DNA from 3 places in the Jejuibacter calystegiae genome. Region 1 is predicted to be linked to each of the others. Evidence: predicted binding sites of a transcription regulator. Region 1 holds the regulator's gene; each other region holds the start of a gene.
The links. The regulator LexA, encoded in region 1, represses DNA repair genes until DNA is damaged. The targets are predictions, from matches to a motif close to TNCTGTATGTACATACAGNA.
Positions count from the first base shown of each region.

Region 2: the regulator LexA is predicted to act here: its motif matches at 2,192-2,211, upstream of umuD (translesion error-prone DNA polymerase V autoproteolytic subunit).
Region 3: the regulator LexA is predicted to act here: its motif matches at 5,014-5,033, upstream of sulA (SOS-induced cell division inhibitor SulA).

Region 1 is NZ_CP040428.1:1,567,508-1,575,776, forward strand. It holds gene ubiA (4-hydroxybenzoate octaprenyltransferase) at 1-15, shown strand, start outside; gene plsB (glycerol-3-phosphate 1-O-acyltransferase PlsB) at 82-2,544, opposite strand; gene FEM41_RS07220 (diacylglycerol kinase) at 2,775-3,143, shown strand; gene lexA (transcriptional repressor LexA) at 3,252-3,860, shown strand; gene dinF (MATE family efflux transporter DinF) at 3,948-5,282, shown strand; gene FEM41_RS07235 (CsbD family protein) at 5,341-5,550, shown strand; gene zur (zinc uptake transcriptional repressor Zur) at 5,568-6,083, opposite strand; gene FEM41_RS07245 (2OG-Fe dioxygenase family protein) at 6,428-7,084, shown strand; gene FEM41_RS07250 (cysteine desulfurase-like protein) at 7,068-8,269, shown strand, end outside.
Region 2 is NZ_CP040428.1:3,638,468-3,646,736, reverse strand. It holds gene FEM41_RS16810 (helix-turn-helix domain-containing protein) at 1-527, shown strand, start outside; gene umuC (translesion error-prone DNA polymerase V subunit UmuC) at 500-1,753, opposite strand; gene umuD (translesion error-prone DNA polymerase V autoproteolytic subunit) at 1,737-2,174, opposite strand; gene FEM41_RS16795 (lytic polysaccharide monooxygenase auxiliary activity family 9 protein) at 2,461-3,228, opposite strand; gene pcaC (4-carboxymuconolactone decarboxylase) at 3,478-3,861, opposite strand; gene pcaD (3-oxoadipate enol-lactonase) at 3,866-4,627, opposite strand; gene FEM41_RS16780 (3-carboxy-cis,cis-muconate cycloisomerase) at 4,624-5,967, opposite strand; gene pcaF (3-oxoadipyl-CoA thiolase) at 5,977-7,179, opposite strand; gene FEM41_RS16770 (3-oxoacid CoA-transferase subunit B) at 7,190-7,846, opposite strand; gene FEM41_RS16765 (3-oxoacid CoA-transferase subunit A) at 7,857-8,269, opposite strand, start outside.
Region 3 is NZ_CP040428.1:3,184,704-3,192,972, reverse strand. It holds gene helD (DNA helicase IV) at 1-1,475, opposite strand, end outside; gene FEM41_RS14600 (YccF domain-containing protein) at 1,612-2,058, shown strand; gene yccS (YccS family putative transporter) at 2,071-4,221, shown strand; gene FEM41_RS14590 (TfoX/Sxy family DNA transformation protein) at 4,206-4,832, opposite strand; gene sulA (SOS-induced cell division inhibitor SulA) at 5,115-5,567, shown strand; gene ompA (porin OmpA) at 5,928-6,998, shown strand; gene matP (macrodomain Ter protein MatP) at 7,094-7,549, opposite strand; gene FEM41_RS14570 (AAA family ATPase) at 7,737-8,269, shown strand, end outside.

The DNA.
Region 1 (8,269 bases):
TATCTGCATTTCTGATTATTGAGTGCATAAAAAAGCCGGTCGGTGTAACACCTGACCGGCTTTTTTCATTTTTACGGCGCGTTATTCAGCCTGTTCCGTTGCTTCTTCTTTGGCCTCGATACCGCCATTCTGCGAGGTGGCGCTCTCAATGGTCAGGCGCACATCGGAGGTCAGCAGTTCGGCCAGCAGTTGGTAAACCTGCAGCGCTCGTTCAGATTCAGCGTCGCCGCTGTCGCTGATATAGCCTTCATCGCGCAGGGTCAGCACCAGAGTAGAGAAGACCGCCTTATCGAAGAATTCCGGCGCATTGATACCATGCAGAACCGACAGGCGCTGTGCCAGAGTGCGACTCTCTTTTTCCAGAGTGCCGCGGTTAATGCCCGGGTTGGCACCCAGCAGCCAGAAGGTGATGGCATAACGCTGAATGGTCTCGCGCACGCCTGCCGCCAGCAGTTGCAGGGTACGGGAGCGCAGCGGGTTCACCTGTAGCGTATCGCCGTTAATCAGGATCAGCCCCTGGCGTTGTAGTTCGTCCAGTAGCGCGTCGATCTCCGCGGGCAGCGCCTCTTTTTCCCAACGCAGGAATAACTCGCTCTTCAGCATCGGGTAGAGCAGCGTCACCTGCTCCAGTAGCGCACTGCGGGTCAGATGACGGCGTTGGGTAATCATCATGGCCAGCAGCGATGGCAGCACCAGCATATGCATCAGGTTATTGCGGTAGTAGGTCATCAGTACCGCCTGCTCGCGCGGTAGAATGATGATGTCGCCGATCGTATCTTTTTCCACTTCGAACTTGTTCATCTGTAGCGCGTGATTGATCAGTTCATCGGCGGTGACTTTCGGCGCCGTCGCGTCCGGCGAATAGGGGACGTTACGCATAATATCCAGATAGCAGTTCAGCTGTTCGGTTAGCTGTTCGCGGGTCAGAGAGCGCTGACGTGACGCCAGTAGCGCGGTACAGCACAGATTCATGGCGTTTGCCGCGCCGGCGTTGTTAATGCGCACCATCAGATCTGCGGCGATAGCGTTGACTGACGGCGTCAGCCAGGCCGGGCGTACCGCTTCGATGGGATCGATATCGTCACGCCATTCCGGCACGTTCTGGTTCAGCCAGTTGTTCAGCGGAATCGGCTCGCCGAAGTTAACGTAACCCTGACCCAGATTACGCAACCTGCTTAAGCCGCGTACCATCTGAGTGAAGCTCTCTTTCTCTTTGGTGGCACCGCGCAGCTCTTTCGCATAGGTGCCCACTTCCATGACATGTTCGTAGCCAATGTAGATGGGAACCAGCGTGATGGGGCGGGTACCGCCGCGCAGCATCGCCTGAATGGTCATCGACAGGGTACCGGTTTTCGGATCCAGCAGCCGTCCGGTACGCGAACGTCCGCCTTCCACAAAGTACTCTACCGAGTAACCGCGGCTGAACAACTCACCCAGATATTCGCGGAATACGGTGGAATAGAGCTTATTGCCCCGGAAGGTACGGCGGATGAAGAATGCGCCCAGGCGGCGGAAAATCGGGCCCGCTGGCCAGAAGTTAAGGTTGATACCAGCAGCGATATGCGGTGGTACCAGCCCCTGGTGGTAGAGCACGTAAGAGAGCAGCAGATAGTCCATATGGCTGCGGTGGCAGGGGACATAGACCAGTTCGTGGCCCTCGTGGGCCAGTTGACGAATGCGCTCGGCGTTATGGACGTTGATGCCCTGATAGAGCCGGTTCCAGGTAAAACCCAGTACGCGATCGGTTACGCGGATAGCTTCGTAAGAGAAGTTAGCCGCTATCTCTTCCATCAGGGCTACGGCGTTCTGTTGGGCCTTTTCATGGGAGATCTTTTTGGTACGCGCTTCGTCTTCTACCGCCCGGGCAATGGCCCTCGAGGACAGCAGCTTATTAAACAGATCCTGACGGGCCGGCAGACGTGGCCCTACGGCCGCCAGACGCAGACGCGAGAAGTGCATTCTGGCGATACGCAGCAGCTTCTGGGCGATACGCTTGTCCGTACCATGTTCGGTAGCCATACGGCGCAGAGAAACCGGTGGCGAGAAGCGCACAAAGCTGTCGCGGCCCAGCCAGATCACGGCGAAGAATTTTTGAATACCGTTCAGATTGCGCAGCGGCGGGTTGGCTTCCCCTTTCTCTTTGCCCGGCGCACGGCCGAACATCACAGAGACGGGTACCATCTGAACGTCAAGATTCGGATTACTGCGGTGTAGATCCAGATAGTTATGGAATAGTTTGATGGACTCTTGTTTAGGCGTGTAATAGGTGAAGACGCGGGGACCGTCGTGCGCGAACACATAGCGCGGCAGGACGACGCCGTCCACTTCCAGCGGCTCCATGGGGTCCGGCAGATCGTGGGCCAGACAGCGCGCACGCAGCGTCAACAAGTCTGCCTTCGAGTTATAGGGCAGAACGTACATAATCGGACGCGAAGTATCCAGGCCAAGTTCGGCGCAGGGATCCGCCGGAATTGACTTGCTCTTTACCAGAATACTTAATGGTAAATTAAGGAGCTTGTATAAAAATCGGGACCAGCCTGACATAAATGATGTAAAGCCTCTGGTTAATCATGCAAATGCGCCGTCAGAATACCAGAAACGGCACGGAAATTCTGCGGCACCACTATTAATCGAAGCGCGCTGGCGTTGACGCTGATTTTCGTCATACTGCCTGCTGCATTCGGTCTGGCTTCGTTAATCGGCTCGGGCGCGCCCTTGCCGCTTTGATGCAACTGAACTATTTAGAGTGTGTTTTTTGAAAAGGTTTCCATTACATGGCGAATAATACCACTGGTTTTACCCGTATCATCAAAGCTGCCGGCTATTCCTGGAAAGGTCTGAGCGCGGCGTGGCGTAACGAAGCGGCCTTCCGCCAGGAAGGGGTCGCCGCGGTTATTGCCATTATAGTGGCCTGCTGGCTGGATGTTGACGCCATGACGCGCGTGCTGCTGATTGGCTCCGTCATGCTGGTCACGATCGTCGAAATTCTGAATAGCGCCATCGAAGCCGTTGTTGACCGGATCGGCAGCGATTATCACGAACTTTCCGGTCGCGCGAAAGATATGGGCTCCGCCGCCGTGCTGTTAGCGATTATCGTCGCGCTTTTCACCTGGGTCACGCTACTCTGGTCGCATTTGCGGTAAAGCTTCAGGAAACGGATAAAACGCTGACTTTTTACCACGTTGTGGTTCCAAAATCGCCTTCTGCTGTATATACTCACAGCATAACTGTATATACACCCAGGGGGCGGAATGAAAGCGTTAACGGCCAGGCAACAAGAGGTTTTTGATCTCATCAGGGAGCATATCAGCCAGACGGGAATGCCGCCCACCCGTGCGGAAATCGCGCAGCGACTGGGCTTCCGTTCGCCTAATGCCGCAGAAGAACACCTGAAGGCTCTGGCGCGCAAAGGGGTTCTCGAAATCGTCTCTGGCGCTTCACGCGGTATCCGACTGCTGCATGAAGAAGAAGAGGGGCTGCCGCTGGTTGGGCGCGTTGCCGCGGGTGAGCCGCTGCTGGCCCAGCAGCATATTGAAGGCCACTATCAGGTCGACCCTTCCCTGTTTAAACCGAGTGCGGACTTCCTGCTGCGAGTGAGCGGTATGTCGATGAAAGATATCGGCATTATGGATGGTGACCTGCTGGCGGTACATAAGACTCAGGAGGCGCGCAACGGTCAGGTCATCGTGGCTCGCATTGAAGATGAAGTCACGGTTAAACGCCTGAAGAAGCAGGGCAACACGGTGCAACTGCTGCCGGAAAACAGCGAGTTTGAACCTATTGTGGTCGATCTGCGCGAACAGAATTTTACTATTGAAGGGCTGGCCGTCGGGGTGATCCGCAACGGCGAATGGCTCTGAATTTATAAACGCATCCCCCTGCTGACGCGTCCGTTCCCGGGCGCGTCTCTGCTTTAACTCTCCTGACTGCATAACCGGATAATGGCCATGCCCCTTTTCCAAAAAACCGATAAAGCATTATGGCGGCTGGCGCTGCCGATGATTTTCTCTAACGTGACGGTACCGCTGCTGGGGCTGGTGGATACTGCGGTCATTGGTCATCTCGACTCGCCGGATTATCTGGGCGGCGTTGCCGTTGGCGCTACGACGACCAGCTTTTTGTTTATGTTGCTGCTGTTCCTGCGGATGAGCACCACCGGCTTTGCGGCTCAGGCATGGGGCGCGAAAAATGCGCCGGCGCTGGCCAGATCGCTGGTTCAGCCGCTGATGCTGGCGTTGATTGCCGGTGTGCTGATCGTGGCGTTACGTACTCCGCTGATCGATTTGGCTTTGTACATTGTCGGCGGCAGCGAGCAGGTTCTGTATCAGGCGCAGCGCTTCCTGGCCATTCGCTGGCTGAGCGCTCCGGCAACGCTCGCCAATCTGGTACTGCTGGGTTGGCTGCTGGGTGTCCAGTACGCCCGGGCACCGGTTATTCTGCTGGTGGTGGGTAACCTGCTGAATATTTCGCTGGATCTCTGGTTTGTGGTGGGCCTGCATATGAACGTGCAGGGGGCGGCGCTGGCGACGGTCATTGCCGAATATGCGACGCTGCTTATCGGGCTGGTGATGGTGTGGCGGGTACTGCGGCTACGTGGCATTTCGATGGATATGCTGAAGCAGGCCTGGCGCGGCAATATTCGCCGCCTGCTGGCTTTGAACCGCGACATTATGCTGCGTTCCCTGCTGCTTCAGCTCTGTTTTGCCGGTATTACCATTTGCGGTGCGCGCCTCGGTAGCGAAATCGTGGCGATTAACGCGGTATTGATGACCATGCTGACCTTCACCGCCTATGCGCTGGATGGTTTTGCTTATGCGGTAGAGGCCCACTCCGGCCAGGCCTTTGGCGCGCGCAGCACCGGGCAGTTGTTGAGCGTATGGCGAGCCGCCTGCCGCCAGGCGGGTCTGGTGGCGCTCTGCTTCGCGGCGATCTACGCCCTGGCGGGGGCGCAGATCGTAGCCCTGTTAACCTCAATCCCCGAACTTCAGGCTCAGGCGGATCGCTATCTGCTATGGCAGGCGGTGCTGCCGCTGGTTGGCGTCTGGTGTTATCTGCTGGATGGCATGTTTGTGGGGGCCACCCGCGGCGCGGAAATGCGTAACAGCATGGCGGTTGCCGCGCTGGGATTCGGACTGACGCTACTGACGCTGCCCTGGCTGGGCAACCATGGCTTGTGGCTGGCTCTGACGGTATTTCTGGGGCTGCGTGGCCTCTCCCTGGGCTGGATCTGGCGCCGTCACTGGCGTAACGACACCTGGTTTAAGGTGCCGGGCCACCAGTGAGCCTGTAAGGCTATACTTAATGGGTGAGTAAAGCTAAATCCGGCGCAGGAGGTACGCGATGCTCAGAGACGAAATCGAAGGCGGCTGCCGGCGTCTGGTGGGTAGAGTCCGCGAAGCCTGGGGCAGGATGACCGACGATGACGGCGCCATTGCCAGCGGCCGTCATGAGCGGCTGATTGGCAGGCTTCAGCAACGCTATGGCTACGCCAGAGCCCAGGCAGAAAAAGAGGTGACCCAGTGGGAAAAGCGTAACGATTACCGCTGGTAGCAGGGCGTGGGCGCGGTTTAGCGCCCGCGTTTTTTCACGGCGACGCTGTGATCGTGCTGGCAGATTTCGCGGTTGCGGCAGGCTTCCACTTCGGCGCAGGGCGCGCACAGACCGTGTGCTTCGATCACATTGTGGTGTAGAGCAAAGCCGTTACCGGCCGCCAGCTTGTGCATTATCTCCTCCACACCTTCCGCACTCTCCTCTTTCACCGAACCGCAGCGATCGCAGATAAACATGGCGGAAGTGTGCATAGGCTCATCAAAGTGATGGCACAGCACATAGCTGTTAGTGGACTCAACTTTGTGTACAAACCCCTGCTCCAGAAGAAAATCCAGCGCCCGGTATACGGTAGGGGGCTTGGCCTGGGGTTCGCTGGCCTTCAGCAGATCGAGCAGATCGTAGGCGCTAATGGAGCTATCCTGCAGCGTCATCAGACGCAGTACTTCAAGGCGCTGAGGCGTCAGGCGCACGTTGCGCTGCTGGCACAGTTTCTCTGCACGCGCCAGCACATCTTGCGGTGTCGTCATATCCATCAGTCTGCCTCGTTATCTCGGAATCTTGCCCAATTTTATCATGAACCCGCTAAAACGCCGATATCCTGAACGCAGTCGTCACCTGGAGTGTGATACGGCGCGGCAGTCAGGTGTTAAGGCGGGGGATTACGCACCTTAATAGAGAAGTGTTATTGCATGATGAAATGCATTTTTATCATATATATTTCTGTAAATAAGATCTGATTCCTGGCGATATATCGCATATTGTGATTTTGATAGCATTATTTACTGCTTGCTCTTTGACCGGAATCAGGCGGATGACTACCTTGATTAAGGGCATTTTTTATTCACCCGTCATGATTCTTATAAAGAGGGAAGTAAGAATGTTACATAAGCATGAGTCCGTCCTGCATCTCACCTGCCTGAGTCAGGTTTCCGTCGCCCAACTGGCACCCACATTCGCCACGCTGCCTGCCACGGCTCACGCCGATGGTCAGTACCGGCTGCGACGCTATTCCGTTGTTCGATTCCGCCACGGAGAGGTGGAAGAAGTTGATAAGCATGATTTTGTTCAGTCCAGCGATATTAACCGCTTTCAGGGCAATGTGGTGCGCCGCTTTGAACCGCTGGAGTCCACCACGCTGAAAAGCGACGGTCTGCGTGAGGTTTGCCGACTGTTTGTGGAAAGTAACGGGTTGCCAGACGGACAGGAGATTGAGATCCACCAGATGCGTGTTACCGCGATCTACGATGAAACCCAGGTGGCGCCGGAAGGGATCCATCAGGACGGGTTTGATCATATCGCGCTGGTGGCGATCGATCGTGAAAATATCGTCGGCGGTGACGTCATGCTGTACAGCAACAACCATGAGGCGCCATTCTTCCGCAAGGTGCTGGAAAATGGTGAAGTAGCCATGCTGGCCGACCATACGTTATGGCATAACGCCAGCCCAATCCGGGCCGTCAGGCAGGGTGAGGAGGGGCATATGGATGTTTTCGTACTCACGGCCAGGGAGCAGCCCAATGAACTTCACGCCTGAAGCGGTACGCGTGCAGTTTGGCGCACTTTCCGCCCCGGAAGTATCGCCGCCGCCGGTATTTCTTGATGGCCCCGGCGGCACTCAGGTGCCGGTATCGGTGCTGGAGGCGATGGCGGGTTACCTGGGGCGCAACAATGCCAACCTGGGGGGGCACTATTTCTCCAGCCGCAAAACGGAAGCCCTGGTACGCCGCGCCCGGGAATCGGTACAGACGCTGCTGAATGCTTACGCGCCGGACAACATCGTGTTTGGCGCCAGCATGACGGCGCTGACCTTCCATCTTAGCCGTATTATCAGCCGTGAGTGGCAACCTGGCGATGAGATTATCGTCACCGCGCTGGATCACTATGCCAATGTTTCCAGTTGGCAGCAGGCGGCGGACGATCGTCAGGTGGTTGTTCGCCAGGTGCCGGTTAACGAACCAGAATGCACGCTGGATGTGGAGCGTATCTGCGAGCAGATTGTTCCCGCCACCCGACTGGTGGCGGTATGCCTTGCTTCCAATACCACTGGCAGTATTGTCGATGTGCGGCGCATCGTAGAGGCAGCGCATAAGGTCGGGGCCATGGTTTACGTGGATGCCGTGCATTATACGCCCCATCACCTGCCGGATGTGCAGGCGTTGGGCTGTGATTTTCTGGTCTGCTCCGCCTATAAATTTTGTGGCCCGCACGTTGGCATGGCGTATATTGCGCCGCGCTGGTTACAGGCACTGCGGCCTTATAAGGTGGCGCCAGCGACCGATATTGGTCCCGGGCGTTTTGAAACCGGCACTCTGAGCTTTGAAGGGCTGGCAGGCGTGGTGGCCGCTATTGAGTACCTGGCCCAGTGGGGAACGGAAGAAGCACCGTTGCGCCAGCGTTTGCAGGAGAGCTATGCCTGCTATCAGCATCATGAACAGGCGCTGAGCGAATATTTTCTGGCGCGTCTGCAGGCAGTAAACGGCGTACGTCTGTACGGCATTAACAGTGGTGATGCCCGACTCAGAACGCCTACTTTCGCGCTGACCTTTGAAGGATGGTCGCCAGAGCGGATCGCCAGAGGCTTGGGGGATGAAAATATCTGCGTGGGGAACGGTCACTTCTATGCTCAGGGGCTTATCCGGCAACTGGAGCTCGCAGAGCGCGGCGGCGTAGTGCGTATTGGGTTGATGCACTACAACACCCGCAGCGATATCGACAGCCT
Region 2 (8,269 bases), 2.1 Mb from region 1:
CTAAAGTCTCTATTTACGATTTTTCTGCTAACATGGTACGTATATCACACCTGCTCGATTCGCTGACAGAAAATTACGAGGCAACCAGTAAAGGCGAAGTAATCGCTTTATTTATCCTCAATCTGCTACAGCTTCTGCCAGATGGTGTATTTATCAATTCCGGATCTTCGGGCCTACTGTCATCCCGGATGATGCACTATGTTGATCAACATTTCCGTTCAGGCATTACGCTGGAAGAGCTCGCCTCTCACCTGTCGCTGTCTGGAAGTCATATTTCCCGCCAGTTCAGAAAAGAAACCGGCAGCACATTCCAGGAATACCTCATTATCAGACGGATCAAATATGCCTGTTATCTGCTTGAACAGACGGAGCTGGCGGTGTCAGAGATTGCGTTACAGTCCGGCTTTAACTATGTGACCTATTTTATCAAATGCTTTAGCCAGGTGACTGGCACCACTCCATTGCGATTTAAGAAAAACAGTAGAAAACCATCAAAATATCAGCCCGCCACCGGCAGGTCCCCATAGCGCGTGGTATAGCAGGGTGAAAGAAAGGCGCGCTTCATGGCCCAGCGTTCGCCGGTGCCCTGCCCGGCAAACCAGATCTTCCCCCTTCCCTGGCGGTTAATGGCGTCCAGCGCCTGCATCAGCTTTTCGCCATTGGCTCTGGGAGCGTAGCTGTCGAACAGATTAAGCTGCGCTACGCCGCGGCTGTAAAAGTCGCCCAGCATCACCCCCACTTTCAGATAGCGCGGCCCCGGTTTCCATACCGCATCCAGCGCCCGAATCGCGGCAGCGGTGATATCCCGGGTGTCCTGAGTCGGCGTCAGCAGCCGTATGCCAGCACTGTTGCTGTAGTAAGCCTGGTGCCTGTCGTGGGGGCTGTTTTTGATAAAGGTCGCCACATAGCGGCAGTACTGGCGCTCTCCCCGTAGTTTCTCCGCCGCCCGGGCGGCCCAGGCGCAGACCGCTTCGCGCACCGGGTCATACTCCGTCAGCCGCTCAGCAGAAGAGCGCGAGCTGATAATCTCCTGCTTCACCGGAGCGAACTCCTCAAAGGCCAGACAGGATTCACCGCGCAGTTCACGCACCGTGCGCTCCAGCACCACGTTAAAATTTTTGCGGATAAACCAGAGATCGCTCTGCGCCAGCGCCAGAGCGCTGGTGATACCCATAGTATGGATCCGCTGTCCCAGACGGCGTCCGATGCCCCAGACCTCTTCGGGGGGCATAATCGCCAGCAGCCTGCGCTGGCGCACCGGATCCGAAAGATCCACCACGCCACCGGTGGCTGGCCAGCGCTTAGCGGCGTGGTTAGCCAGTTTCGCCAGGGTCTTACTCGGCGCGATTCCCACCCCCACCGTCAGACCAGTATCGCGCTTAATGCAGCGCCGTATTTCACAGCCCAGAGCATGGAGATCGGCCACGCCGCTCAGATCCAGAAAGGCTTCATCAATGGAATAACACTCTACCGCCGGGGCAAAACCTTCCAGAATCGCCATCACCCGCGCCGACATATCGGCATACAGGGCGTAGTTGGAGCTGAACACCTGAACGCCGTAACGCTCCACCCGCTGGCGAATCTTAAAAAAGGGCTCTCCGCGCGCGATACCCGCCTGCTTTGCCTGTGCATTACGGGCCACCACGCAGCCGTCGTTATTACTCAGCACAATGACCGGGCGGTTTTTCAGATCGGGGCGAAACAGCGTCTCGCAGGCAGCGTAGAAGCTGTTAACGTCAACCAGCGCGTACATGCTGATGAACCGCTTTCAGAACCCAGGTGACCACCCCAAAGATCTCCAGGCTTTCCCCTTCGCCGGGAACGATGGGGCGATATTCGGGATTATGGGGCACCAGTCGTACCTGCGGGCGGGTTTGCAGCTCTTTAACGGTAAATTCGCCGTCCAGCGCGGCAATGACAATATCGCCATGGCGGGCGGTCAGGGAGCGATCCACCACCAGCAGATCGCCGCTGGCGATCCCGGCCTGAATCATCGAGTCACCGGCGGTTTTAACAAAGTAGGTAGCGCTGGGGCGCTGAACCACCAGCTGGTTGAGATCGATACGCGCTTCCACGTAGTCCTGGGCCGGGCTGGGAAAGCCGCAGGCCACGGTGCTGGCAAACAGCGGCAGGGGTAAATCGGCATGGCAATCGACAACGTTAACTCTGCTCATGTCAGGCATCCATAAAATACTGTATATAAATACAGTACTACGTGTTTTGGGTACAATCAAGCATGCCGGAGCCTGATTTGGCTATCTGTCTGAGGAGAAGGGAAATTTGATTTTGCGCAGAAAAACAGCGTCACCCGGTAGCGCCAGTACGTAATAAACGACAGGTTTACCGGGTGACGTCATATTATCATTTAACGCCCTGCCTTATGGATAAAGGGAAGCGTCAAAATAAGATATTGCAGCAGGAAATTATCACCACCAGGGATAATAAAATTTAATTATTTCATTAACTGGCATCCTTTAAAACCACATCGCTACAACTGAAAAAGGTTTCACGTGCCGGATCGTTACGTTCCCACATAATATAAACAATGGATTTCTTACAGCTCACTATATAGCCATCGGGTAATTTTACATCCAGTGCATAATGTCCGGGAGTATTTTCATGTTTTGTGGAATTTGCCACATCCGGCGTTCCTTCATGTTTAACTTCAGGAGATTCCACCAGGTCACCCCATTTCAAACGACTGGTTGTGGGATCGAAACTGGCATTACTAAAGAATACCCTGAATTTACTGGGGTCGTGCATCTGAGTGGCCTTATAGACCAACTGAACACGTCCATCTTTCACGTCAAGCTCGGAAGTTTGCCACTCCGCACTGGGCAGGTTAATACCCTCATAAACCCCTGTTTTCCCGGCAGAGCAAAGCATACCATCAGGTACCAGATCGATAGGTTTATCCGGCGTTGTCGAACTCGAGATATTTTGCGAATACGCAGACCATTCATTAAACGCAGCAGGACGTTGCCAGTTTTCAAAATCGCCATTCTGATAAGCCTGCTTACAGGCACCATTTTTAATCCCGGAACCGTCGGGCGGATTATCAAAATCATTCTGAAGTTTACAGTAGTACTGACGGGATACCGGATTTTCCGCAGAACCATGCATGGGGGCAGGTGTGGCTTCTGCCGCGTTTTTTTCCGCAGCCATTGATGCGGAACTAAACCCGGAAAGCGCGAAAAGACAACTTAACGCAAGGCCAGAGTATTTCATCAATTTTACCTTTATTTTAACAAGGGAGATAGTCAAGTTTCTTTATTTTCAGCACAGCCACAATGAGTATAGACGCAAGAATAGAAAGACAAGAAATAAATTGAATGTCTTTTATTATTGCCGTTTAATCAGTGAATAACGTAATAAACATGAAGTGATAAAAATAATATCCACCAGGAAATACAAGGGAATTGCGATAAAAATAAAAACGCCGCGGGCGTCTTCTGCCAGCGGCGGTCACAGCGACAATCAGACGTCGTCCTGCTCGTCAAACACCTGTTGGGCCAGGTGCAGCGTGGCGTTGGCGGCGGGCAGACCGCAATACAGTGCCGAATGCATAATCAGCTCTTTCAGCTCGTCCCGGGTGACGCCGTTATTACGGGCGGCCCGCAGATGCATTTTTAGCTCCGCTTCGCGGTTCAGGGCAATCAGCATGGCGATGGTGATCATGCTGCGGGTATGGCGGCTCAGACCCGGTCGGGTCCAGGTTTCTCCCCAGGCGTAGCGGGTGATGAAGTTCTGGAACTCTTCATTTAGCGGGCTCAGGTTTTCCAGCGTTCTGTCGACATGGGCATCGCCCAGCACCGCGCGCCGCACCTCCATTCCCTGCTGATAGCGTTCATCATCGTGCATTGCTTTACCCCTCCTGCTGCTGCAAAAAGCTCAGCAGCGCGGCATTGAACTGGCTGGCGGCTTCGATGTTCGACAGATGCGAAGCAGGCAGCGTTACCATTTGGGCGCCCGAAACCTGCTCGCGCAGGAATTCACTGTCGGCCACCGTGGTCACCGGATCCGCCTCACCGGCAATCAGCAGTAGCGGCAGCGCGATCTCCCCCACTTCTGCCCGCAGGTCGGCACCGGCCAGCGCTTCACAGCATTCGGCGTAGCCTTCGGCATTGCTGGCAGCAAGCGTATGCACCAGCGGCTCCACCACCGCGGGCGACTTCTGGCGAAACGCCCGGGTGAACCAGCGATCGGCGGCGCCGGCGGCCACCACCGGCATGCCTTCCTGGCGTACGGTGCGGGCCCGGGAAAGCCAGCCAGCCTGGTCGCCTATCTTCGCCGCGCTGTTGGCGACCGTCACGCTGTAAAACCGCTCTGGCGCAAAGCGCGCCAGCCACAGACCGGTCAGCCCGCCCATAGATATCCCGCAAAAATGGGCCTTGTCGATCCCCTCACGGGTCATGATATTCAGCACGTCCTCGCCCAGCTGCGCCAGCGTTACTTTCCCGCTCTTAGGGGTCTGGCCGTGACCGTGGGTGTCGTAGCGCAGCACCCGGAAGTGCGGCAGCAGTGCATCACGCTGGCCGTTCCACATCGACAGGTCGGTTCCCAGCGAGTTAGAGAGAATCACCACCGGCGCATCGTCGCGCCCTTCAAGCTGGTAATGAATAGTCATAAGGATTCCTTACTTCGCGCCAGCACCTGGCGCAAAAAATGGTCGGCGCTGCCGGTGGCCCCGGCGGGATCCAGCAGGCTCGCAATCTGTGATTCAGACAGGTAACGGCTTACCGTTTCATCCTGTTGCAGCAGCCACGCCAGCGGCTGGTTATCATCCAGCGCCTGGTGGCACAAACGCTCCACCAGATGGTGCGCCCGGGCTTTGCCCATCTGCGGCGCCAGCGCCAGAGTGACCGACTCCGCCATAATCAACCCGTGGGTGATATCCAGATTCTGGCGCATTTTTTGAGGATAAACCTGCATCCCTTCCACCAGCGTCAGGGCATTGTCCAACACGCCGCCGGTCAGGGTCGCCAGCTGCGGCAGCGTTTCCCACTCCGCCTGCCAGCCCCCCAGAGCCCGTTCATGCTGCTGATTCTGGGCAGCATACAGCGCCGCCATCAGCCCCGGGATCCGGCCTGTGCTACTGAGGATAGCAGCACAGGTGACGGGATTGCGCTTGTGGGGCATGGTCGAAGAGCCGCCGCGCCCTTCCGCCACCGGCTCCGAAACTTCGGCCACTTCGGTCTGCATCAGTAGCGCGAAATCACCGGCGAATTTGCCCAGCGAAGCGGCAAGACCAGCAAACCAGCCTGCCGCTTCCAGCAGCCGGTCGCGCTGGCTGTGCCACGGCGTATCGGGAACGCCAAGCGCCAGCTCCCGGGCCAGAGCCTGAATGACTACAGGCCCCTGCGCCTTTAGAGACGCCAGGGTGCCCGCAGCGCCGCCCAGTTGAATCACCAGCAGTCGCGGACGCATTTCATTGAGCCGCGCCCGGTGACGCAGCAGCGCATCCAGGGTTCCCGCCAGCTTCAGGCCGTAGGTGGTCGGTAGCGCATGCTGTAGCCAGGTGCGCCCCGGCATCAAACTGGCGGCATGATCCCCGACCTGACGGGTCAGCGCGGTAATCAACCGGTTCAACTGCGTTTCCGCCTGTTCCAGCGCCGCGCGCAGTTGCAGGATCAGGCCGGTGTCAATGGCGTCCTGACTGGTGGCTCCCCAGTGTACATAGCGGGCCGCCTGCTCATCTTCGCCCCTGACCACGGCGGTCAGTTGTTTAACCAGCGGAATGGCGAGATTCCCCGCCAGTGCCGCGTCCCGGGCCAGGGCGTCGCTATCCAGCCGCTCCGCCTGACAGCAGGCGCTAATGGCCGCCGCCGCCTCCCGGGGCACCATATCGCAACTGGCCTGAGCGCGGGTCAGCGCCGCTTCGAAATCCAGCATCCCCTGTAGCAACGCCCGATCGCTAAAGCAGTCGCTGAGCGATGAGCCGTGAAACAGCGGAGTGTAAAGTGACATCGTTTCTCCTTATACGCGTTCCAGCACCAGGGCGATCCCCTGGCCCACGCCGATACACATGGTGCACAGCGCATAGCGTCCGCCGCTGCGCTTTAGCTGATACGCCGCCGTCATCGCCAGACGTCCGCCGGATGCGCCCAGCGGGTGCCCCAGAGCAATGGCGCCGCCGTTGGGATTTACGTGGGCCGCATCATCCGGCAGTTCCAGCGAACGCATCACCGCCAGCGCCTGGGCGGCAAATGCTTCATTCAACTCGATAACATCCATCTGCGCCAGGGAAAGTCCGGTCTGCGCCAGCACTTTTCTGACCGCCGGTGCCGGGCCAAAGCCCATAATCCGCGGCGCCACGCCTGCCGTCGCCATGCCCACCACCCGGGCCAGCGGCTGGAGGTTGTTATCGCGCATCGCCATCTCGCTTGCCAGCAGCAGCGCGCAGGCGCCGTCGTTAACACCGGAGGCATTACCGGCAGTGACGGTGCCGTCCGGGCGCACTACCCCTTTCAGTTTAGCCAGGGCCTCCGCCGAGGTGGAACGCGGATGTTCGTCCCGGATAAATAGCAGCGGCTCGCCCTTACGCTGGGGAATCGAGACCGGAATCAGCTCATCGTCAAACAGTCCCAGCTCCTGAGCCCGGGCGGTACGCAACTGGCTGCGCAGTGCAAAGGCGTCCTGATCGGCGCGGTTAATATTGAAATCATCGGCCACGTTTTCGGCGGTTTCCGGCATCGAATCCACGCCATATGCCGCCTTCATCAGCGGGTTGATAAAACGCCAGCCGATGGTGGTATCTTCCATCTTCATGGTACGGCTGAAGGCTTTGTCCGCCTTACCCATCACAAAGGGAGCACGGGACATGCTCTCGACCCCGCCTGCGATCGCCATCTGCGCCTCGCCGCTCTTGATGGCGCGCGCCGCCATACCGATGGTGTCCAGGCTGGAGCCGCACAGCCGGTTAACGGTGCTGGCGGGAACGCTTTCCGGTAACCCGGCCAGCAGCAGCGCCATCCGCGCCACGTTGCGGTTATCCTCCCCCGCCTGGTTGGCGCAGCCATAGAGCACATCATCGATCCGACTCCAGTCCAGGTTAGGGTGTCGTTCCATCAGCGCCTTAATCGGCAGCGCCGCCAGATCGTCCGCCCGTACGGTGGAAAGTGTGCCGCCATAGCGACCAAAGGGGGTACGTACCGCATCGCAAATAAATGCCTGAGTCATGTGATATTCCTTATGCGCTTTCCGCCAGAGGTTCAAAATTGAGGGTTACCGGCGTGATTCTCTGTAGCTCCTGGGCTGGCAAACCGTTGAAGATCTCTCTGACTACCGGCCCCTGAGGGGTAATATCGATCACCGCCAGGTCGGTGTAGATTCTGCTGACGCAGCCCACGCCGGTCAGCGGGTAACTGCAGCTTTCCACCAGCTTGCTCTGGCCGTCTCGGGTCAGGTGATCCATCATCACGAAGACCTGACGGGCGCCGATGGCCAGATCCATCGCTCCGCCCACTGCCGGAATGGCGTCTGGCGCGCCGGTGCTCCAGTTCGCCAGATCGCCACAGGCCGACACCTGGTAGGCCCCCAGCACGCAGATATCCAGGTGGCCGCCGCGCATCATGGCGAAGGAGTCGCCGTGGTGGAAAAAGCAACCGCCTTTCAGCAGCGTCACTTGCTCTTTCCCTGCGTTGATCAGCTCCGGATCCTCTTCACCCGGCGCTGGCTTCGGCCCCATGCCCAGCAGACCGTTTTCGCTGTGCAGGAAAATCTCTTTATCGGCAGGAAGATAGTTGGCAATGCGGGTGGGTAGCCCAATCCCCAGGTTGACGTACGCCCCTTCCGGGATGTCACGCGCCACGCGTCGGGCCATTTCGTCACGGGTCATTTTTTGCATCATTTGCTCCTCAGGCGCTCTGTGCCACGTCGTGATGCAGACCAATCAGGCGCTGCACGAAGATCCCCGGCGTCACAATGTTTTCCGGATCCAGATCGCCCAGCGGCACAATGCGGCTTACTTCGGCAATGGTGGTGGTCGCGGCGGTCGCCATAATCGGACCAAAGTTGCGCGCCGCTTTGCGGTAAATCAGGTTGCCCCAGCGGTCGCCCAGATGGGCCTTAATCAGCGCGAAATCGGCTTTTATGGGATATTCCAGCACATAGTGGCGGCCATCGATTTCCCGGCTCTCTTTGCCCTGCGCCAGCGGCGTGCCGTAGCCGGTGGGGGTGAAGACAGCCCCCAGTCCGGCACCGGCCGCCTGAATACGCGCCGCCAGGTTGCCCTGGGGCACCAGCTCCAGCGCCACTTTGCCGCGGCGAT
Region 3 (8,269 bases), 1.6 Mb from region 1:
CCAAAGTGGTGGGTGAAAGCCGTGGTCAGCGCCATTTCCGCGCCGCTAAAACGGTAAATGGCCTGCCAGTCATCCCCCACGGCGAACAGTGTGGTATGGGTATTCTGACGCCGCAGCGCCGCCAGCAACGCCGCGCGCTGTGGGGAGATATCCTGAAACTCATCCACCAGAATGTGTTTCCAGGGGCTGATAAAACGCCCCTTGTCGAGTACGTTAATCGCCTGGTGAATCAAGCCTGAGAAATCCACCGCGCCTTCATCCTTCAGCGCCGTCTTCCATACCTTCAGCAACGGCGCCATCAGCTTAACCCGCCTCTGAAACCGTTCACGCTGCGGCTCCGGACAGTCGGCAATCATCTGCGCCTGGCTACCACCGTGCATTCGCATCAGCCCCAGCCAGCGATCGAGCCGCCCGGCAAGGCGGCGAGCCAGTTTCTCATTCTGCCAGAACTCCCCTTCCGGCACCTCCCACTCCAGCTCTTCCGTCAGCCACTGACGCCAACCTTTAGCCTGGGCTTTTTTCTCGCGGCACTGCTGACGCCAGCACTCAAGCAACAGAGTATGGCGCGCGGCGCTATCGCTCTCCAGTGTACTTATCTGAGGCGCTTTACGCCCTCCCTGCTGGATAATATGCAGCGCCAGCGCGTGGAAAGTACGGGCCGTTATGCCTTCCGCTCCGGCCTGTAGCCGCTGTTCGATACGTTCATCCATTTCGCGGGCCGCATCGCGCCCAAAGGCCAGTAGCAAAATCTGGTCGGCACTGGCTTCGCCGCGTACCAGCAACCAGCCAGCACGGGCCACCAGTACCGAGGTTTTACCACTGCCCGCACCGGCCAGCACCAATAGCGCAGATTCGCCATTTACTACTGCCCGTGCCTGAGAGGGATTGAGCGGCGAGCTTTCCACCTGTTCAAAAAATTCGGCGTATTGCTCAAGCATTCTTTCCGTCCATGCCTGATTAATCACCAGCCGACGCGCTTCGCCCTCTTCCAGCCAGGCCTGACACTGATGCCAGAGTTCCCGGCAGTTATCAAACGCCTCCATACGTTCATGCGGCAGCGGCAGCGCGGTAAAGGCATCGCGGATCTTCTCCTGCAACGCCTGCATTTCTCCACGCTTCAGCCAGTGCTCTGTATCACGCCCGGCAAGCTCTTCCAGGGTCTGACGTAAAACCTCTGCGGCAACGTCACTCATCTCTTCACTCCAGCTCTGCCACTCACTTTGCAGATGCTGGAAAAAACGGCGGGTTTCCCCCCATTCGGTGCCATGCAGGCGCACTACTTTATTCTGCGGCAGCACGAACTCCAGCTCACCCCATACCAGGCCGCGTTTACAGTTGATATCCAGTAGCTGATTAAAGGGAATGAGGTACTGATGGCGTTCGCCGGAAACTTCAACGCCGGCGCTCAACAGCCGGACGCGATCGTAAGGATGCTGCGCCATGCGTTTGCCAAGAGAAGTTGCTTTTAATTCCATGCTGATATTCGATCCTGCCCTGTGACTCATGGAGACGTTCAGTTTACCTGTGAGAGAAATCCCGCTCCAGGCAAAAACGCGTTACAATTGGCGTGGTTATTGATTGTGCCGATATTCGGCTAACGTAAGAGTGATTATGCGCACCGTTCTTAATATTCTCAATTTTGTCCTGGGTGGATTTTTCACCACGCTTTCCTGGCTGCTGGCGACGCTGGTAAGCATCCTGTTGATTTTTACGCTACCGCTTACCCGCTCCTGCTGGGAGATTACCAAACTGTCATTACTGCCTTACGGCAACGAGGCGGTGCACGTCGACCTCCTTTCTCCCGGTAATAAGAATTCACTGATGAATGCGGGGGGAACGCTGCTGAATATCTTCTGGGTGGTGTTCTTTGGCTGGTGGCTGTGCCTGATGCACATTGCTGCGGGCATTGCCCAGTGTCTGACCATTATCGGTATTCCGGTAGGTATCGCTAACTTCAAGATTGCCGCCATCGCCTTATGGCCGGTGGGGCGACGGGTTGTCTCTGTCGAAACCGCGCGCGCGGCGCGCGAGGCCAATGCCCGCAGTCAGTTTCGGTAAGCCGAGGTTACCGTGCCCAAACTCAGTCCCCTGCTGCGCCACTACACATGGAACAGCACCTGGCTCTATAACCTGCGGATTTTTATCGCCCTGAGCGGTGCCACTCTGGTGCCCTGGTGGCTTAACGAAGTCAAACTGACTATCCCCATCACCCTGGGAGTCGTTGCCGCCGCTCTGGCGGATCTGGATGACCGGCTGGCTGGCAGGCTGCGCAACCTGCTGATTACCTTGATCTGCTTTTTTATCGCCTCGGTTTCCGTGGAACTGCTGTTTCCCTGGCCCTGGCTGTTCGCCGCCGGGCTGACCACCTCGACCATTGGCTTTATCCTACTGGGCTGTCTGGGTCAGCGCTACGCCACCATCGCCTTCGGCGCCCTGCTGATCGCCATCTATACCATGTTGGGGATCACGCTGTTCGATAACTGGTACCAGCAGCCAGTACTCCTGCTGGCGGGCGCTATCTGGTACAACCTGCTGACCCTGGTGGGGCATCTGATCTTCCCGGTACGCCCTCTGCAGGACAATCTGGCGCGCTGTTATGAGCAACTGGCCCACTATCTGGAACTGAAGTCACGCCAGTTCGATCCCGATATCGAAGACGAAAGCCAGGAGCCTCTGGTTAACCTGGCGATGGCCAACGGCGAGCTGGTTCAGACGCTGAATCAGACCAAAGCTTCTTTGTTGACCCGTCTGCGCGGCGATCGGGGCCAGCGCGGCACCCGGCGAACCCTGCACTACTATTTTGTTGCTCAGGACATTCACGAACGCGCCAGCTCTTCGCATGTGCAATATCAGACGCTGCGGGTGAAGTTTCGCCACAGCGATCTGATGTTCCGCTTCCAGCGCTTACTCTCTATGCAGGCGCTGGCCTGTCAGCAGCTTTCCCGTTCGATTCTGCTACGCACCCCCTACCAGCACGATCCACGTTTCGAGCGTGCGTTTACCCGCCTGGAGGCAGCCATTGACCAGCTACCGGATAATGCTATCGCCAGTCGTGAGCGGGAAGCCATTGGCTTTCTGATAGCCAACCTACGGGCTATCGATGCCCAACTGGCGACCATTGAGTCAGAGCAGGCGCTGGCTATGCCCGCCGATCCTAACGAAAACCGTCTCTCCGATGATGGTCTTAGCGGCTTTAGCGATATCAGGCTACGCCTGAGTCGCCATCTGACGCCGGAGTCAGCGCTATTTCGTCACGCGGTACGAATGTCGATCGTACTGTGCGTGGGCTATGCCTTTATTCAGGTAACCGGCCTGCAGCGCGGCTACTGGATCCTGCTAACCAGCCTGTTTGTGTGTCAACCCAACTATAACGCCACCCGACGCCGCCTGGCGTTGCGTATTATCGGTACCCTGCTGGGGGTGGCGATCGGCCTGCCTGTGCTGTGGCTGGTGCCGTCACTGGAAGGGCAACTCGCGCTTATCGTGATTACCGGCGTGCTGTTCTTTGCCTTCCGCAACGTCCAGTATGCCCACGCGACGGTCTTTATCACCATGCTGGTACTGCTGTGTTTTAACCTGCTGGGTGAAGGGTTTGTGGTGGCGCTACCTCGGATTGTCGATACTCTCATTGGCTGTGCTATCGCCTGGGCCGCGGTCAGCTTTATCTGGCCGGACTGGCGCTTCCGGCGTCTGCCGCTGGTGGTGGAGCATGCATTTAACGCCAACTGTCGCTACCTGGACGCCATTATGGCCCAGTACCATCAGGGGCGGGATAACCAGTTGGGTTACCGCATCGCCCGACGCGATGCCCACAACCGGGATGCTGAGCTGGCTTCGGTGGTTTCAAACCTGTCGGTTGAACCCCGGGCTACGCCGGAGATCCGGGAGATGGCCTTCCGCCTGCTATGCCTGAATCATACGCTCACCAGTTATGTTTCCACGCTGGGCGCGCACCGCGAGCGACTCGCCCATCCGGAAATTCTGGCGCTGTTGGATGATGCCGTCTGCTACGTGGACGCGGCATTAAGACCCACGTTTACGGATGCCGGCGATGTGGAACGCTTACGACAGGCCCTTGAGCGGCTCACCGCCCGACTGGAAAAAAGTCACCCTACGCCCGGGACTAAAGAGCCGCTGGTGATTCAGCAGATAGGATTGCTGATAGCGCTACTGCCGGAGCTTTCAACGCTGCAGCAGCAGTTGCATCAGTTGCCAGAATAAAACGCATCATAGCTGATTTGTTCACTGCCCCACTCCTGAAGCTCCTGTCGCATCTGCGATGGGAGCGCCGCCTCATGTAACCCGCAAATGGCGCCCGCCAGCGCCAGCAGAACTTTTACGCCAATGCCTTTATTTATACGCCGCAGCTCTAACCAGCTCGCTTTAGCGCCCATCATCTGTAAGGCTTCGATATTCTGAATTCCCACCACCCACAACATACTTTCCAGCCCGGAAGTAAGATTAGGGAGATCCTTTAAACGCGTGACCTGTCTGCGCTGCCTTTTCTCTTTCCTGGCGCCATCCAGCGCTTGCCAGGAAAGCGCCAGCAACTGTGCGGGCTCGCGCCACAGCGCTTCGCCAACCAGATAGTATTTCAGTGAGATCTGGCGGCCCCGCCGGGAAAACAACAGTGTGGGAAGGCGTTCCCGAATAAAATAGGGCTCATTCTGCTCACAGGCCCGAAGATAAAGGTTCCCCTTAGCGACCATCGCAAATACGGTGTCACCAATGTAGAGGCTGTAGCCACCAAAGAGCGCACGATGTTGAATATCACCAAGCGGCGACAGGATTTCCCTCGTCCTGTCGATCTGCGAATAACATAAATCTTTCATTTTATTGTCCTTAAAATCAAAGACTAATGTACATCCAACACATTAGCGGTTCCATTAACAACAATCGACAATAGGCAACTTATGCGCCCCGGGCAATATGATTTACACCCGGCAGGTAACAGAAGCTCAAAACTGCGAGACGCTTTCCTAAATTGAGGTTGATCTTTGCGCGCACAGGCATTACTGTATATTCATACAGTAACTCATAAGGCTGGATACAATATGTCTTTTCCTGCATCTCACGACCCTATACTGAACCTGGCAAGCCCCCTTCACCCACAGATGGCTTTCCATCACAATGGCGATCATTTTGCAGGCGTTATCAGTGAAGTGGTCTATAGTGAAGATCGTGCCGGTTTGACTGAACTGATGCTTTTGCCTTTATTACAGCAGCTTGGGCAGCAGTCACGCTGGCAACTTTGGTTAACGCCATGCCAGAAACTGAGCCGCCAGTGGCTGCAGTCTGCGGGTCTGCCGCTCAGTAAAGTCATGCAGGTTAACCAGGTCGCTCCGCTGACGACAATCGAAACTATGGCGAAGGCGATGCGCACAGGAAATTACAGCGCGGTTATTGGTTGGCTACCCCATGAATTGAGCAACGAACAGCACAATTTGCTTAATCTTGCGGCTGCACAAGGACAGACCACTGGCCTGATTTTACGCCCTGTAACCCCCCTTATCCCCGGCTCCAGACCACGGACGGGGCTAAAGATTCACTCCAGTTTGTATCATTAAGTAAATTTAGGAGTAGTCCTAAAATATTTTTTACGCTTCGTCACAGGTCATTGTGAATAGAAGAAAATCCGCCTGTGCCAAGGCTTGAGAGGGAATACATCAGAAAAGTTCGGGCACAAACCTCAACCCAGAATGTAACAAAATATGTGAAAGCGGCGGTTTTTTGTATTCGCAGATCCTGCTGCGTACTTGTAACTTTTCAACTACGTTGTAGACTTTACAACGCCGGGGTTACTCAGCAATAACCGTTTTGAACGGTAAAGCAACAATCTGAGTAGCGACCCGGGTAAGGATTTAACCGTGGGCTTCGTAAAAATATTGAAGCCTATGGCCTTTTTGGATGATAACGAGGCGCAAAAAATGAAAAAGACAGCTATCGCGATTGCAGTGGCACTGGCTGGCTTCGCTACCGTAGCGCAGGCCGCACCGAAAGATAACACCTGGTATGCTGGTGCGAAACTGGGCTGGTCTCAGTACCACGATACTGGTTTCTACGGTAATGGTTATGACTCTGGTATCGGTAGTGGCTCTACCCACGACAGCCAGCTGGGTGCAGGTGCATTCGGTGGCTACCAGGTTAACCCGTATGTTGCTTTCGAAATGGGTTACGACTGGCTGGGTCGTATGGAATACACTGGCAAGCCGGAAAGCGGTGCTTTCAAGGCCCAGGGTATTCAGCTGACCGCTAAACTGAGCTACCCGATCCTGGATGATCTGGATATCTATACCCGTCTGGGTGGTATGGTATGGCGCGCAGACTCTACTGCGAAAAACGCCGCTGGTGAGCGTCTGAAAGACCACGACACCGGTGTTTCCCCGGTATACGCAGCTGGTTTCGAGTGGGCTGTTACCCGTGATATCGCTACCCGTCTGGAATACCAGTGGATCAACAACATCGGCGACGCTCACACTGTGGGTACCCGTCCGGACAACGGTATGCTGAGCCTGGGCGTTTCCTATCGCTTCGGTCAGCAGGAAGAGGCTGCTCCGGTTGTAGCACCGGCACCGGCTCCGCAGGTACAGACCAAGCGCTTCACCCTGAAGTCTGACGTTCTGTTCAACTTCAACAAAGCTTCTCTGAAGCCGGAAGGTCAGCAGGCGCTGGATCAGCTGTACACCCAGCTGGCTAACCTGGACCCGAAAGACGGTAACGTCGTTGTTCTGGGCTTCACCGACCGCATCGGTTCTGACGCTTACAACCAGAAGCTGTCCGAGCGTCGTGCACAGTCTGTTGTTGACTACCTGATCTCTAAAGGTATCCCGTCCAACAAGATCTCTGCACAGGGTATGGGCGAATCTAACCCGGTTACCGGCAACACCTGCGACAACGTTAAGCGTCGCGCAGCGCTGATCGACTGCCTGGCCCCGGATCGTCGCGTAGAAATCGAAGTGAAAGGCGTCAAAGACGTTGTATCTCAGCCGCAGGCTTAAGTTACATCGCTTCGAAAAAAAACCCCGCTCTGGCGGGGTTTTTTATTGTCTGTCACTCATCGAAAACAGCGTCAGCGTTTAACCGGCAGTCAGTATTACGACTCTTTCCCCAGCAGCGCCTGAAGATCCTGTTTCAGGCTCGACATCTGATTCGCATATTTCTCTTTACGCTCCGCATCTTCAATTAACTGAACAACGGTTTCGGAAAGCGTGCATCCCCTGCGCTGGGCCAGACCGGCCAGACGCTGCCAGACCAGAAATTCCAGATCGATAGACTTCTTGCGAGTATGTTGATGTTCCGCATTAAAGTGGCGTTTGCGACGCGCGCGAATGGTCTGCTTCATCCGGTTCATCAGCGCCGGATTCATATGCTGCTCAATCCAGGACTGGACCAGCACCGGTTCATTTTCCATACCGAGCAGAAGCTCCACCGCCTCCCGGGCCGCGCTGGTTTCAATATAACGGGTGATCAACTCACCTTCCCGGTGCTTTTTCACCAGGTATTTCCACTTCCAGCCGCTTTCGAGATTTTCCAGTTGTTGGTATTTCATTCTGATCTCAGGGTGACCGTGTAACTATGTTCAGGATATCAGCTTTTCCGGACTTTAGCTTAGGGGAAAAATCATTGATGTGAAGCCATAACGCTTTTCACTCCGCCGGAGCCGCACGCTACCCGTGTGAAGCACGTCCGCTTACTGTATAATCGCGCCTTTGATATCTCAACAAACGCGCACAATTTTGACAATAAACCAACTATCATGGCGCATGCTGGTTCCGGATACCCAACCGTATCTGCAACAGCCTGATCGGCCAGCCTCTTCCGATGTTCACATTTTTAGCCAGCTTCAGGCCCGGCTCTGTTATGGACTGACGCAATTGCTTCACCCCAGCGCGCCAGCAAATATCATGCTGGTCAAAAGCCCCGAACTGCCTGAGTATCCGGCACGTATCGGCGCGGCGGCGCGCGAAATGATCCCCGGAGATCTTCCCCTGTGTGGTGGTCATTATCAGACTGACACAGATAACGTCAGCCTGATGCCTCCTGTTTCTCCGGACGATGACTTCACCGCAGCCGGGGCGGTGGTAACCGGCGACTGGATCGAGAGCGAGCAGCTATTCGGCTGTGTGCGCTGGCACGGCAACAGGCCGCAGCTCCAGCCCGGTCTGCTGCATCAGGCTAACGGTGGCGTACTGGTGCTCTCGCTGCGCAGTCTGCTGGCTCAGCCGCTCCTATGGCTGCGTCTGAAACAGATGATGACGCGCGGACAGTT